Regions from separate parts of the Brevibacillus borstelensis genome, predicted to be linked through region 3. Evidence: riboswitches for the same ligand, from Rfam matches in the RefSeq annotation. Region 3 holds a riboswitch; each other region holds the start of a gene.
The links. A riboswitch is a leader RNA that binds a small molecule or an ion and turns the genes downstream of it on or off. The one in region 3 is predicted to bind thiamine pyrophosphate.
Positions count from the first base shown of each region.

Region 1: linked by a shared signal. The riboswitch ahead of thiO (glycine oxidase ThiO) and the one ahead of thiC (phosphomethylpyrimidine synthase ThiC) in region 3 are both predicted to bind thiamine pyrophosphate.
Region 2: linked by a shared signal. The riboswitch ahead of thiS (sulfur carrier protein ThiS) and the one ahead of thiC (phosphomethylpyrimidine synthase ThiC) in region 3 are both predicted to bind thiamine pyrophosphate.

Region 1 covers NZ_CP144922.1:4,829,337-4,834,681, forward strand. The annotation lists gene V5G20_RS23200 (NUDIX domain-containing protein) at 59-508, opposite strand; gene V5G20_RS23205 (YugN family protein) at 686-1,087, opposite strand; gene V5G20_RS23210 (hypothetical protein) at 1,277-2,371, opposite strand; gene thiO (glycine oxidase ThiO) at 2,488-3,606, opposite strand; TPP riboswitch at 3,702-3,814, opposite strand; gene V5G20_RS23220 (excisionase family DNA-binding protein) at 3,876-4,121, opposite strand; gene V5G20_RS23225 (glucose-6-phosphate isomerase) at 4,108-5,345, opposite strand, start outside.
Region 2 covers NZ_CP144922.1:2,891,129-2,896,473, forward strand. The annotation lists gene V5G20_RS13675 (alanyl-tRNA editing protein) at 1-953, shown strand, start outside; gene V5G20_RS13680 (kinase-associated lipoprotein B) at 1,033-1,419, shown strand; TPP riboswitch at 1,455-1,565, shown strand; gene thiS (sulfur carrier protein ThiS) at 1,791-1,994, shown strand; gene V5G20_RS13690 (thiazole synthase) at 2,000-2,770, shown strand; gene V5G20_RS13695 (acetylornithine deacetylase) at 2,771-4,039, shown strand; gene tenA (thiaminase II) at 4,046-4,726, shown strand; gene V5G20_RS13705 (ABC transporter ATP-binding protein) at 4,711-5,345, shown strand, end outside.
Region 3 covers NZ_CP144922.1:2,241,100-2,246,444, forward strand. The annotation lists gene thiC (phosphomethylpyrimidine synthase ThiC) at 1-1,649, opposite strand, end outside; TPP riboswitch at 1,804-1,915, opposite strand; gene V5G20_RS10375 (hypothetical protein) at 1,917-2,504, opposite strand; gene V5G20_RS10380 (SufS family cysteine desulfurase) at 2,744-3,967, shown strand; gene pdxK (pyridoxine/pyridoxal/pyridoxamine kinase) at 4,056-4,868, shown strand; gene V5G20_RS10390 (thioredoxin family protein) at 5,017-5,265, shown strand.

The sequences.
Region 1 (5,345 bases), 2.6 Mb from region 3:
GCCTACGCTCGCTATCACTATATCACAGCTGATGCCGGGATGCATGTTCTTTCCAGCTTTACCATCGGTCTGTCGTGTATTGCTGTCGGCAAAATTCCTGAAGCCGCCGTTTTGTCGCCGGCGTCAGCTCCTCGGGAAGCCCATCCCACGTAAAAAAGCGCATTTCCTCTACCTCGGGGTCACTCGTGTCGCGTTCGTGCAAACGGTATTCCCCGACATGAAAAAGGGCAATGTAATCCCGTTTTCCTTCTCTTTCGCTGTAATACAAATGGCATAGCGACAGCGACTCTGCTTCTGCGCGGCACTCTTCCCACAGCTCGCGTCTCGCCGCATCGGCAAATGATTCCCCTCGCTCGACACCTCCCCCTGGCAAGTACCATCCCTGGACATAGGTGTGGCGAACCAGCAGTACACCCTTGTCCCTGTCTGTCACGATGATGCGCACTCCCAGTGTCAGAGGCTTTCTGAGACGCCAGTACCATCTAAGCAGCGAATGATACCATGCCACGGTCCTCCACACTCCCTGTCTTTGAAAACTTGCTTTCATCTGTCACCATTTTACATTACCTTTCTTCTCCCTGCTATGCGGACAGAAGCAACAAAAAACGTCGGGCCCTTGGAGAAATCGTCACATCGAACAAGAAAACGGGCCAATCGTGTCGATGGCCCGCCGCATGTCTGCGATTCACGCAAATCTTCTTTCCAATTCCCTTACCATGGCTTCCGCTTTTCGCATCCAGTGCTCATCGACTGCGGCATCCTTGTCTACCGGCTCCTGAAATTGATTCATGGCCGCAGACGCAACGGCAGAGTAGTAGCCGATGTCCGATTCAATCCCCTCTCGGTAGACGTGCTTCAGGACAAACGGCGTTCCGAGCTCCAGCCAGGCGTCTTCGCTGTCCAGCTCGCCCTCCTGCACCCGAACGGGAATCCGCAGAAAGACCATGCCCGCTTCGTCCAGCTTTTTATCCAAATAACCCGCATTGTAATCCCAGTTTGCCAAGGTAAAGCCGTCCGGCTCCAGAGCTTCCCGAAAAAAACCATACGTCCCTCTCGTTCCCGGCAAACTGCTTTGAATGGTTTGCATCCAATCCCTGCCTTTCCGACATTTTGCCGTTAGTGTGTGACAAATGGGGGAGAAGTAGTCATTGAAGGACGTTTGGAAAACCTGGCTTTGCCAGGCTTTATGGCGCAGCCTCAGTTGGACCAAAAAAAGCCTCAAGGCGGCTTTGCCTGGAGGCTTTTTGCACTTGGATGCCCACACCTGTACACTCGCCTAGATCAGCGCGATGGACAGCAGAGAGAACAGCGTCAAAGGAATGACTCTTTTCCGGCAGCGGCGACGTGGAATCGGTGCCACGCAGGATGATTCCAACGTTTTTACGACGGGCGGACATGGTACGGGTGGCGGCGGTGGCGGCGGAGCTGGTGCGATCGGTCTGTACGGCGGAAATGGCGGATACGGAGGAAATGGGTACGGAGGGTACGGTGGATATGGCGGGAAAGGACTGACACCCGGGCGGACATCCTCGGCCGGACTGACCCTTTGATCTTTCGGTTTTTCCGTTTCCGCCGGACTTACCCGTGTCGGTCTTTCTAATGGCGCCACCAAGGGAACGCACGGTATGCAATAAGGCTGTACAGGCGGCTGTATGAAAGACTGTACAAAGGACTGTACAAAAGGGAATGGTCTTGTGACACTTTCCGGAGAAACAGCTGTGTAGGGGCTGACCTCAGAATAAGGCATCATTCCGGGATACGGACGGGCGTTCGGTCCCGTCGCGAATGGACTGACTGCTGTATACGGACTTACGCCAGGATAAGGACGACTGTTGGGCCCTGTTTCATACGGGCTTACCGCCGTATACGGGCTAACCCCTGGATACGGTCGGGCGTTGGGCCCCGTTGCATATGGACTGACTGCTGTATATGGACTAACCCCCGGATGCGGTCGGGAATTGGGTCCCGTTGCATATGGACTGACTGCTGTATACGGGCTGACTCCGGGATACGGACGGGCGTTCGGCCCTCCGCTCGCAAATGGGCTGACCGCTGTAAAGGGCGGACGCATATTGGGATCGGCCGGGTCGTACGGGGAACTGTAGGACACTTGCTCTACATCCAGCTCATAGCCATCCCAGTCTACTTCCTCCGCCTCGTCGTCATCCACCTCTTCTTCGACTTCCAGATAGACGTGGTCGTTGTCCCAGTCTACGATCTCTCCTTCGTATATCTGTCCATCCAGCGCTTCGATCCGAACCTTTTGCCGGGCATGCTCCTGGCAAACGTTTTGGACCGTATGGCGGATATCCTTGATCATGCTGACAGCGGCAGTGTCAACATGAAACAATTGCTTCTTAGACTCCTCCATCTATTTGACTCCTCCCCTCTGGTGTTTCTTTATTACCATATACGCCAGCCTATGGGGAGGTGTCTATTTTCCAGAGGGGACCAGCCCATTTTCCGATCAGGCCGTACCCATGAGCCTTATCTGTTTGTTGTCGACCCGAGGAACCGGGATGGCAAAAAGGGTTGCAGCGCATCTTCGCGTCCGCTCTCCACATAATCCGCCATCACCTTTGCTGTGACCGGAGAAAGCAAAATGCCGTTCCGAAAGTGGCCGCCCGCAATGGAAACGCCCTGCCATCCCGGTACGGGTCCAAGCAGCGGCATGCTGTCTGCTGTAGCGGGACGCAAGCCTGCCCACGCCTGCTGGAAGGCTGCTGAATGCAGAGCGGGCACATACGGCATCACACCGTCCAATACTTTCGCAAGACCGCTCAGCGTGACATGCCGCTGAAAGCCCGCTTCATCCTCGGTCGCTCCAAGGACGATCTTCCCATCCAGCTTGGGCGTGATGTACCCGGATGTGCCGAAGATGACGGTACGCAAAGGGATTCCGCTGGACGATACCGATGCCACCTGCCCGCGTACCGGTCTGACGGGCACAGCAAAATGGAGCCATTCGGCCATAATCCCGGCCCATGCGCCAGATGCGATCACGGTATGCCCGGCTCGCAGAGGCCCCGTGGTCGTTTCTACACCGACGATCCTGCCCCCTTCTTTTGCCATTCCGGTTACAACAGAGCCGGAAAGAAGCGTCGCTCCCATTTTTTTGCAAGCGGCTACCAGAGCATTCAGCAGCATGCGGTTGTTGATGTGCCCTTCTTCAGGCGAGTAGATCCCCGCGATCGCCTGCTCGGTCAAGAGCGGCTCGACTCTCCGCATCTCTTCCCCTGTCATCCACTCAACCGCATAGCCCGATGCCTTTTGCCACTTGTATTTTTCCAGCAACGCGCCCGACTCCGGCTCGGTAAGAGCTACTGTCAGCAGTCCGGATTTGCACGCCTGCACGTCAATGCCTGTCCTCGCTTCCAGCTCCTCTGCCCATTTCGGATAGAGCTCCAGCGACTTCATGCCCAGCTCCAGCATCGGCCCTGGCTGCGAAAATTCCTTCAGCGGCGCCAGCATTCCCGCTGCTGCCGATGAAGCCTGGCCTCCCCATTCTCCTTGCTCCACTACAGTCACGGCCATTCCTCTACAGGACAATTCATAGGCGAGACTGAGTCCGATGATGCCTCCGCCAACAAGTAAACAGTCGGTCATGCTGCTTCCTCTCCTTATCAAATGGAAAAGCCCACCCTCTCCGGCAGGAAAAGGTGGGCACAACACGCATCCAACGCATCAACGGGCGAAAAAATATCCGCCTGTAACCACTTCCCTGCGCCAGCATGATCTGGATCAGGTGCAAAGGGTCGACGGTCATCGCTTCCGTCCTCTCAGCCCAGCAAGATGGACTCCCCCAGTTACTTTTCATTCTATCAGTTGTCTTCTTCAGTATAGTCCTCTGGCCGCAAATCTGACAAGGGCTGAACTTAATCTTCGTCCTTCACGTCGTAGCTCTCCGGGATCGGCTCATGCTTCTGTTCATCCTCAAACTCCCGGAGCTTTCGGATCTGTTCCAGATGATGCTGAAACTGCTCCTTGTTGATCAGATACTCTTCCCCGTTGTGAACGGCACGGATTCGCCCTTCGCGGATTTTTTCCAGAATGAACGTCTCCGGCAATTCCAGATACTCGGATGTTTCGGCTACAGTCAGGTAGGTTTTAGTCGTCTCCACGAATTCTCGCTTCCAATTCTTCTTTCATTTTTTCAAAGCCGGGCCGCCCGAGCAATGCAAACATGTTGGCTTTGTAGGCCTCTACCCCGGGCTGGTCAAACGGATTGACCCCCAAGAGGTAGCCGCTGATCGCACAGGCTTTTTCAAAAAAATACACCAGCTCACCAAAATGATACGCTGTCAGCCGGGGAATTTCCACTACGAGATTCGGAACACCCCCATCTACGTGGGCCAGCATCGCTCCCTGCAGCACCTTTTGGCGGACGAAATCCATCCCTTTTCCAGAGAGATACTGCAAGCCGTCCAGATTGGCCGGGTCGTCTCCGATGGTGACGTCAACGTCAGATTTATGCACGGTCAAGACGGTTTCAAACAAGTGCCGTGTTCCGCTTTGCAGATATTGGCCGATGGAGTGGAGATCGGTTGAATACTCTGCGGATACAGGAAAAATCCCCTTGTTGTCCTTCCCTTCCGACTCGGCAAAGAGCTGCTTCCACCATTCCGCGAAAAAACGGAACCGGGGTTCGTAGCCGACCAGCACTTCAATCAGCTTGCCCCTTCGATACAGAATATTGCGGACAGCGGCATATTGGTAGCAAGGATTGTCTGCCAGCACCGGCGACAAAAACCGCTCTCTGGCATCTGCCGCTCCTTGCATCAGCTCATCCATATCGATTCCGCCGACAGCGATCGGCAAAAGACCGACGGGAGTAAGAATCGAAAAGCGTCCGCCCACATCCTCGGGAATGACAAAGGTCTCATACCCCTCGCTCTCGGCAAGCTGGCGGAGCGCTCCCTTCGCTCTGTCTGTCGTAGCGTAAATCCGGCTGCGGGCTTTTGGTCGTCCGTACTTTTTCTCCATCCAGCTCCGAAACAGGCGAAAAGCGATAGCCGGTTCCATTGTCGTTCCCGATTTGGAAATGACATTCAAAGAGACTTCTTTTCCCTCCAGCAGCTCCAGAAGATGAGCGAGGTAGACCGGACTGATGTTGTTGCCGACAAAATAAATCTCCGGTACCCGTCGTTTGCCCGCAGGCAGAAGATTGGTGAAGTGATGCCCGAGCATCTCCAGCGCTGCCTTGGCTCCAAGATACGACCCGCCAATGCCGATGACCAAGAGCACATCCGAATTCTCCTGGATTCTCGTCGCTGCCTGGACGATACGTTCCCGTTCACTTTTCTCGCATTTGATCGGCAAGTCCAGCCAGCCGCGAAGCTCGCTCC
Region 2 (5,345 bases), 650 kb from region 3:
TAACGGGCAGGATCGATTGGGATCGGCGTTTTGACCATATGCAGCAGCATACGGGACAGCATATCCTGTCCGCGACGTTCATCAAGCTCGCAGATGCCCAGACAGTAGCCTTCCACCTCGGACGCGATCACGTGACGATTGATGTTGCGCTGAGCGAGCTTACGCCAGAGCTGATTGAAAAAGCGGAGCGTCAGGCAAACCAGGTGGTACTGGAAAATCGTCCGATCGACGCTCGTTTTGTTACGGCCGAAGAGCTGGAACAGCTGCCGCTCACCAAGCAGCCTACGGTATCCGAGAATATCCGGGTCGTCATCATCCCGGATTACGACTACAATCCATGCGGTGGGACACACCCGAAAACTACGGGAGAAGTCGGTCCGATCAAAATCATCGGTTGGGAACGCCACAGAGGCAATATACGCATTCAATTTCTGTGCGGCTGGCGGGCACTCGCGGACTACACGCGCAAGCAGCACTTGCTGCAGGACCTCACCCGGATGATGACGACGAGCGAAGCGGAAATCGCCGATATGCTGCAGCGTCTGCTGGCTGAAAAAGAGGCCTTGAAGGATTTGCTTCAGCAAAAAGAAACAGAGCTGTTGACATATGAAGCAGCCAGGTATTTGAAAGAAGCAGCCGAGCTGGGGAACGCCCGTGTCGTCCAGGCCTCTTTCACGGGCAGAAGCATGCAGGAATTGCAGCAGCTTGCCCGTACGCTCACCTCGCAGGATGAGCATGTCATCGCGCTTTTGGCGACAACAACGGACAAGCTGCAGCTCGTTTTTGCCCGGGGTGGACAGGTGGCGGCTCCGATGAACCAGCTGCTGAAGGAGACGCTGCCGTTGATCGATGGAAAGGGCGGCGGCAACCCGGCGATGGCCCAGGGCGGAGGGGCTCCGACGGTGGCTGCGGACGCCGTGCTGGATCATGCGCGCGGTTTGCTTGAGGTGTAAAACATGACCCGTGGCAGTCGCAGTCAGTCTGTCCAATCAGGCTGCGACCGCCCTTAGGGAAACGAAGGAGGAGAGTCAGATGAATGCATGGATTCCGGGAGATCTGGTCCGGGTCGGGTACAAGACGGGAGAATATCTGACAGAGGTTGTAGAAAATCACGGCGATAAATTGCTGGTCAAAATTATGGCTGTTACGAAATACCCGACGCAGGGCGATTTGCACAATCCGCTTGAGGTGGACGTTCCCTTGTTTCACCAAAGACCGGCTCTCTCCTACCTGGAAAAAATCATGGTTCCGGCTGCGAGCGTGATCCGGTTCAACGGCACTTTGCCCGACTACAAGGAATCGCTCAAAGCCGCTTTGGAGAGGGAAATGGAAAAGCTGCGCAAAACGTCAAAATGGGCGGAGCGCTGCCTGGTCGAACTGGAGATTCTGTACAAGGAAAGCTTTACAAACCCGAAATAGAGTGATACTGTAATAATCGAATTGAATATCCACGCGCAATACCAAACGGGGGTCGAGCAAAATCGGCTGAGATTGTAACGAATGCGTTACTGACCGTTGAACCTGACCTGGGTCATGCCAGCGGAGGAAGAGGTATCAGCTCATCAGCGTGAACGCCGATGCTGTTTCCAAATGGTTTGGAACGACATTTAGGCATATGCAGATAAGCACAACCACAACCATCCGAGGCGGATGGTTTTTTTACTGTCTGCCCCTGATGCACCGTATTCAAACGGCTTCTTCCGTCTGTTCTCTCCATGACACAGGCGAAATGAAGCCGTTTTTTTTCTGGGACCGGCCAGAACATGCTGCGCCGAAGAAGGAGGGGGAACATGCTGGTACAGTTGAATGGCAAGAATGTAGAGCTCGCTGCCGAAATCACGACTGTCCGTGAACTGCTGCAGTCCTACCAACTGCAGGAGAAGATCGTGATCGTGGAGCGTAACGGAGAGATTGTGGATCGCACCCGTTATGAAGAGACACCGGTCGCAGATGGGGACCGGATTGAAATTGTACATTTTGTCGGTGGAGGATGAATAAGATGGACACTTTGAAAATCGGACCGTATGAATTTCGTTCGCGGCTGCTTCTGGGGACGGGAAAATTCCCTGATCTGGACATACAAGACAAAGCGGTGGCAGCATCAGAGGCAGAAATTCTGACTTTTGCCATTCGCCGCCTAAATCTGGAAAACCCGCATGAACCGAATTTTCTGGAGAAATTGGATCTGAAAAAGTTTACGCTGCTTCCGAATACGGCGGGTGCCTATACGGCTGAGGAGGCTGTGCGAATTGCCCGCCTGGCGAAAGCATCCGGCTTGTGCGACATGATCAAGGTGGAAGTCATCGGCGATCCGAAAACGCTGCTGCCAGATCCGATCGGTACGCTGGAAGCCTCCCGCATTTTGGTAGAGGAAGGCTTTATCGTGCTTACCTATACGAATGACGACCCGATTTTGGCCAAACATCTGCAGGAGGCCGGCGTTCACGCTGTCATGCCGGGAGCTTCTCCGATCGGATCGGGTCAGGGCATTATCAACGAGAATAACCTGCGGTTCATCATCGAGGATGCCAAAGTACCGGTCATTGTTGACGCCGGCATCGGTTCTCCCGCCGACTGTGCGAAGGCGATGGAGCTGGGAGCGGACGGTGTCCTGCTCAATACAGCGGTCGCGCTGGCGGACAATCCGGTGTTGATGGCGGAGGCGATGAAGCTGGGCGTGGAAGCGGGAAGGAAAGGCTTCCTTGCCGGACGGATCGCGAAAAAACGGTATGCATCGGCGAGCAGTCCGACTGAAGGGATGATCGAGTAGGTGGAGCACGTACTAGCAGCGATTGAGGAGCGTAGAGAGGAGCTGTTTTCGCTTCTCTCCGAGCTGATCGCCCAGCCGACGGTAAGCCCTCCCGCCCGCAACAGCGACAAGGCGCAGACGCTGGTGGCAGAGAAGCTGCAAGCGCTCGGCTTCGAGGTCGACCGCTGGACCGTTTTTCCAGGCGATGACAACGTCGTGGGGGTAAAGAAGGGAACGGACTTTAGAAACTACAAAAGCTTGATCATCAACGGCCATATCGACGTAGCTGAGGTCGGAGACGACAGCGGCTGGACGTATCCGCCTTTTGCCTTGACCAAAGGGTGGGACGGCAGATGGTACGGGCGCGGCGTCGCCGATATGAAAGGGGCGCTCGCTGCCAGCTTGTTCGCGGTGCAGGTGCTGCATGAGTACGGCATAGAGTTGAAAGGCGATCTCGCTTTTCAGTCTGTGATCGGTGAAGAAGCTGGGGAAGCCGGCACGCTTGCTGCGATTGAGCGCGGCTACTCGGCCGATTACGCGCTTGTCGTAGACACAAGCGATCTGCAGATGCAAGGCCAGGGCGGAGTGATCACTGGCTGGATTACGATTGAAAGCCCGGTTACGCTCCATGACGGGATGCGCAGCAGGATCATTCACGCAGGCGGTAAAGTCCACGGGGCATCTGCGATTGAGAAAATGATGAAGGTGATCGCCTCGCTTCAAGATTTGGAGCGGCACTGGGCCGTGATGAAATCATACCCCGGTTTTCCGCCAGGCATGAGCACGATCAATCCTGCCGTCATCGAAGGCGGACGCCATGCCGCTTTTCTCGCGGATCGCTGCGCACTCTGGATTACCGTTCACTTTTATCCGGACGAGACGCATGAGGATATCATACGGGAAGTAGAGGACCATGTCCGCAGAGCCGCCGCCGCTGATCCGTGGCTGCGGGATCATCCGCCCGTTTTTCGCTGGGGAGGCCGCTCCATGATCGAGGAGCGGGGAGAGATCTTTCCGTCATTGGAGCTGGACAAGGAGCATCCGGCCCTGCTCAAGCTGCAGGCTGCATTTGAAAAGCAAACGGGACGCCCGGCGGTGGTAAACATGTCTCCTTCGGTCACGGATGCAGGATGGTTTGCCCACGCCGGCATACCAGCCGTCATCTTTGGCCCGGGTGAGCTGAGTCATGCTCATGCTGTGAATGAATCCGTTGATCCGAAGCAGTTGGTTGTCTTTGCACAAACAGTTGCCCGGTTCCTCGTGGACTGGTGCAACACGAAAAGGGAGTGAGTGGACTTGTCGACATTTACGCATCGTTTGCGGGAAAAGGTTGCTCCGATCTGGGAGCGGACCCATCGTCACCCGTTTGTCACAGGCTTGGGAGATGGAAGTCTGCCTGTGGAGTCCTTCCGTTTTTACATGAAGCAGGACTACGTCTATTTGATCGAATACGCCAAAATGTTTGCCATCGCCAGTACAAAAGCCCATGATCTGGCGACGAGCGCGCGGTTTGCTTCGCTGCAGGAAGCGACGCTCAATTTCGAAATGGCCTTGCATCGTCAGTATGCCGAACGCTTTGGCATCACGCGCGAGGAGCTGGAGCAGACCAAACCGTCGTTTGTGATGCTTGCCTACACGAGCTATATGCTGAAGGTAGCTCATCAGGGCTCGCTAGCCGAGCTGGTCAGCGCGGTACTGCCGTGCGCCTGGAGCTACTGGGAAATCGGCAAGCGGCTCGCCGAGGTAGAGGGAGCGCTTGAGCATGAATGGTACGGGGAGTGGGTGCGTACGTACAGCTCCGACGAGTTTGGACAGCTGGCGCAGTGGCTGATCGACCTGATGGATGAGCTCGCTGAAGGAAAATCAGAGAAAGAGCTGGCGATTCTGGAGGAGCATTTCCTGAACACGTCCCGCATGGAGTATTTGTTCTGGGAAATGGCTTACACGGAGGAAATGTGGCCGTGCGAGAAAAACTAGCCTTTTCGGGCGTCGGCTTTTCGTATGGGGAAAAGCCGATACTGGACGGATTCGATCTGCAGCTAAGCAAGGGCGAGCTGGTCAGTCTGATCGGGCCGAGCGGGATTGGGAAAAGCACCTTGTTTCAATTGGCGGCGGGACTGCTGCAGCCAGACACAGGGACGATCCGTCTGGATGGAAAATCAACGGCAGAACGTCTCGGGCGTGTAGGCTACATGCCGCAGCGAGATTTGCTGATGCCGTGGCGGACTGTAGCTGAAAATGCCGGTTTGCCGCTCGAAATACAAGGTTTTTCCAAAAGTGAAATACGCGAGCGTATTGCGGAAGAGCTTCCCCGCTTTGGCCTGGCCGAATGGAAGGACGCCCATCCAGATGAGCTCTCTGGCGGGATGCGTCAGCGCGTTTCTTTCCTGAGAGCCCTGATGACCGGAGCGGACCTGCTGCTCCTGGACGAGCCGTTTAGCGCACTGGATGGGATTACGCGGATGGAAATGCAGGAATGGCTGCTCTCGATGTGGCAGCAGACCGGGAGCACGATGCTCCTTATTACCCATGATATCGATGAGGCGATTTTGCTGGCGGACCGGGTAGTCGTTCTCCTGGGCAGTCCGATCCGGCA
Region 3 (5,345 bases):
CAAAATTTGGGGCCGCACATTGAGCAAAAATGGGCAGATTTTGCCCCTTCGGCAGGGAGAGTCTCGTCGTGATACTCGCGTGCCCGCTCAGGGTCAAGCGAGAGGTTGAACTGATCGTTCCAGCGGAATTCAAACCGCGCCTTGGAAAGCGCGTCGTCGCGAAGCTTGGCTCGCGGATGTCCTTTTGCCAGATCGGCGGCATGGGCGGCGATTTTGTAGGCGATCAGGCCGTTGCGCACGTCCTCCTTGTTTGGCAGGCCGAGATGTTCCTTCGGGGTGACGTAGCAGAGCATCGCGGTGCCAAACCAGCCGATCATCGCGGCGCCGATAGCGGACGTGATGTGATCGTAGCCGGGAGCGATATCGGTCGTGAGCGGGCCCAGCGTGTAGAATGGCGCTTCGTGGCAAAGCTCAAGCTGCTTATCCATATTCTCTTTGATCTGGTGCATCGGCACGTGTCCGGGACCTTCGATCATCACCTGCACATCATGCTTCCAGGCGATCTTGGTCAATTCCCCAAGCGTCTCCAATTCGGCGAACTGGGCTTCGTCGTTCGCATCGGCGATGGACCCCGGCCTCAGTCCGTCACCGAGCGAGACGGAAATGTCGTATGCCTTCAGGATTTCGCAAATCTCTTCAAAATGCGTGTACAGGAAGTTTTCCTGATGGTGGGCCAGGCACCAGGCCGCCATGATGGAGCCGCCGCGGGAGACGATTCCGGTCACCCGATTGGCGGTCAGCGGGATATAGCGGAGCAGCACCCCTGCGTGGATCGTAAAGTAATCCACTCCCTGCTCGGCCTGTTCGATCAACGTATCCCGGTAGATCTCCCAAGTCAGCTCCTCGGCTTTGCCATTTACTTTTTCCAGTGCCTGATAAATCGGGACAGTACCGATCGGCACGGGACTGTTGCGGATAATCCACTCCCGGGTCGTGTGAATGTGTTTTCCGGTGGAAAGGTCCATGATGGTGTCGGCTCCCCAGCGGGTGGCCCACATCATTTTTTCCACTTCTTCACCGATGGAGGAGGTGACCGCGGATGTGCCGATGTTTGCGTTTACCTTCACGTGAAAATGACGACCGATAATCATCGGCTCCAATTCCGGATGGTTGATGTTGGCCGGCAGGATCGCGCGGCCGCTGGCGATCTCGGCTCTGACGAATTCCGGCGAAACTCCTTCGCGGATGGCGACGAATTCCATTTCCGGCGTGATGATGCCGCGGCGGGCGTAGTGGAGCTGTGTGACGACGCTGCCTTTTTTGGCCCGAAGCGGCTTGCGGTCATTTCGGGGGAAAACAGGTACTGCTTCAAGCTGCTCGGCGCTTTTGAAGCCGTTATCGACAGGCTGCACCGGGCGTCCCGCGTAGGATTCCGTATCGTCTCTTTCAGCAATCCAGCTTTTCCGCAGGGAAGGCAGTCCTTTTTGAATGTCGGCAATGTAGTCGGACGCCGTATACTCGCCGCTGGTGTCATAGACGCGAATGGGCGGGTTGGGAATTTCTCCGTACAAGCCCTGGGAAGGCGAAAGCTGGATTTCCCGCATCGGGACGCGAAGATCAGGCCTGCTGCCGACCTGGTACACTTTGCGGCTGCCAGGGAAAGGCTGTACAGCCGTCAGGTTGAGGGAAGATGCGTGTGGAATGGACATGAAAAAAACCTCCTTGTCATGGTTGCACGCGGCATGAACCCTGATGGAGGCGGAAGAAGACGCGTCTGCATGACAAAAACAAAACGCCGCAAAAAAACTTGCGACGCCAGACGCGAGAGCAGACAGGAAAGGGACGCAAGCATACGCAGTCCTCTCCGGTCTATATAAACATTCCTCCGCTGGCATTACCCAGTTCAGGTTCAACGGTCGACGACAGAGTAGCCGTCCTCTCAGCCTGGTCATCCCCAAGCTCCCGTGCATCATTGTTTAGAAATAGTTTGTTGTTTCCACCATAGCATAACTACTTTTTCCCAATTGTTCAAGAGGTTTTGTCGCAGCAGGAGGAAAGACATCGTGCAAAGCTTTGTCCAGCTTGTACCATTGGTCCATTCCCACCGAGGAGAGAATCGCGTCTCCATCCTCTTGCTTATAAGAGTCGAGATGAAACTTCGGCCCCATCGTAAACGGCTTGAGATAATGCTCTCCTTCCCGCGTTTCCACGTACATCATATACGCGTAGTCTGAAACCTTGTTGGCCGTTTCATATTCAAACTGCAAAATGAACAGCGAATCAGCCGTTCCCCTTAATTGCTCCACTTTTTCGCTGCCGGAGATCCAATCAACGACGGCAATCTGCTCGGTTTTATCCGAGTACAGGGAGAGAAGCTCCGGTTGCGCTTTGATGGAGTCTTCCCGGTAGTGATGTACCCATATGGCTTTCCCTTTTCCTGAATGAAAAAGCGATTCCAGCGCCGCTCCCGGGTGGGGCGCTTGTTGCTGTGAACACCCGCAGACGAGTGCAGATAGACAAAGGATGACGAAACGGAGCACGTGAGTTCTGGAATTCACTGCCATGATACTGCCTCCCTAACCCCGGAGTTAACCCCCGTTTTTGATGTGATGCCGCAGCGACATGCTTCCCAAAGTACGAACCCTCTCAATATAGTAAACGAAAAAGAAGAGGGAAACGTTTCAAGACAAATCCAACCATCTATAGGATAATCAAATGATTTTTATATAAATAATTGAATTGAACTATTGGTTTGCCGCGGCTATCCTTACGGGTAAATCCCGGAAAGGAAGTTGAGAGCGATATGAATCCGCATGAAGTGAAGCAATGCTTCCCGATTATGAATGTCCCGATCTACGGGAAGCGGCTTGTATATTTGGACAACGCAGCCACTGCCCAAAAACCGGTTCAGGTGATTGAGGCGCTGGAAGCATTTTATCGGATGGCAAACGCCAACGTTCACAGGGGAGTCCACTACCTGGGGGCAAAGGCGACAGACATGTACGAGGCGGCGAGAGAAAAGGTCCGTGCTTTCATCCGCGCAAGCGAAGCGGCCGAGATTGTTTTTACCCGGGGGACGACGAGCGCCTTGAATCTGATCGCCAGCGGATACGGCCGTTTGGTCCTTTGCGAAGGCGACGAGATCGTCATTTCATTGGCCGAGCATCACAGCAACCTGATCCCTTGGCAGCAGGCGGCAAAAGCGGCCGGGGCAACACTGAAATTCATTCCCTTGCAGGAAGATGGGACGATAACGCCGGAAGCTGTCCGTTCAGTGGTGACCCCACGGACTAAAATCGCAGCACTCCACCATATATCCAACGTCTTGGGAGATGTAGTACCGCTCAGAGAGATCGCCGGCATCGTCCATGCACACGGAGGAGTTTTGGTTGTCGACGGTGCGCAGGGAGCGCCTCATTCACCAGTCGATGTGGGGCAGATGGACTGCGACTTTTACGTTTTCTCCGGTCACAAAATGTGCGGTCCTACAGGAATTGGAGTTTTGTACGGGAAGCGTCCATTGCTGGAGCAATTGGTACCTGTTGAGTATGGAGGAGAGATGGTTGAGTCGGTCGATGCCGAATGGGCGTCGTGGAAAGAGCTTCCGTACCGGCTGGAAGCGGGAACCCCTTTGATTGCGGGAGCGATTGGGCTGGGGGCTGCGATTGATTTCCTCGCTCAAATCGGCATGGAGAAGATCGAACGGCATGACCGCAGGCTGGTTGGCTACGCACTGGAGCGGTTGCAGGAGCTCAAAGAATGCAAAGTGCTGGGGCCGCTACGGCATCGCACGTCCATCCTGACGTTTCAACTGGGGGAGATCCATCCCCATGATCTGGCTACCGTGCTCGATGCAGAAGGGATCGCCATCCGTGCCGGTTACCACTGCGCGCAGCCGCTGGCGAAATGGTTTGGACAAGCGGCGACGGCACGGGCCAGCCTCTATCTCTACAACACCGAAGAAGACGTAGATGCGCTGATCCTGGGATTAAAGAAGGCGCAGGACTTGTTTCGCCGAAATAAATAAGACGGAGTGCCTAAAAAGATTCAGTGTCACGGATTTGGAGAGGCAAGCACGATGCTTAAAAAAGCACCATGAAGGAGGAAGGGCAGACATGCAAGTGTATAAAACAGTGACCATAGCCGGATCGGATTCCAGCGGAGGAGCGGGTATTCAGGCCGATCTCAAAACCTTTCAGGAGCTGGGGGTTTACGGGATGTCGGCCTTGACGACGATTGTCGCGCAAGATGAAAGCTGGGGCCATCATGTTTTTCCGGTTGAACCGGACACGGTAGCAGCGCAGCTACGAACGGCACTGGAGGTGATCGGAGCGGATGCTTGCAAGACAGGCATGCTAGGCTCTATCCGGGTCATCGAGCTTGTGGCCCAAGCAATCGCCGCGAGCGGCATTCAAACGATCGTTATCGATCCCGTCATGATTTGCAAAGGCGTCGATGAAGAACTGCACCCGGAAGTAAATGAGTGCCTCCGCGAAGTGCTGGTTCCGCTGGCGACCGTCGTGACGCCCAATCTGATCGAGGCGGCCAAGCTGAGCGGCATGGCACCGCTGCAATCTGTGGAAGAGATGAAGGAAGCGGCCAGACGCATTCACCGGCTCGGTCCGTCTTATGTGCTGGTAAAAGGGGGAGGGCGGCTGCCGGGAGACAATGCGATTGACCTATTGTATGACGGCAGCAGCTTTGACATTTTCGAAGTGGAAAAGATCCGCACGACAAATACGCACGGGGCGGGCTGCTCCTACTCTGCCGCAATCACCGCGGAATTGGCAAAGGGAAGGTCAGTGCCAGAGGCAGTTGCGACCGCAAAAGCGTTTATTACCGAGGGCATCCGTCACTCGTTTTCCTTGCGCTCGTTTGTCGGACCGACCAATCACAGCGCCTATCGGCAATCAAAAGGCGGCAACTGACCAAGCGGGGCACCGTCTCTGCTTTCCATGTGTTCATTCGCTAAACCAATCCTTATCATATCGGATTTGGAATTGATGCTGCCTGCCAAAATCGCTACCTTATAGCTAAGGGCCCTTGTATTACATCAGGAGAGGAGGAGAGAAAAGGATGGCGAAAGCTGTGTTTTATCATGCTGGATGCAGTGTATGCGTCGATGCGGAACAGGCCATTTTGCCGTATCTCGACCGTACCAAAACCGATGTGGAAACCATTCATTTCGCCCAGCATCCGGACAAGCTGGACGAGGCGGAAAAACTGGGAGTGAAATCTGTGCCTGCACTCGTATTGAACGGTACGGTGTACCATATCAACTTCGGGGCGAGCATGGCGGATGTCCGAAAGGCTGTTGGCAAGTAAGAAGGCGATATCGTAGGCAGCAGCACCAATTTGTTCATGGCTCTTTACTCACCTCGTTGATAGAACCTCTTGGAGGCGTA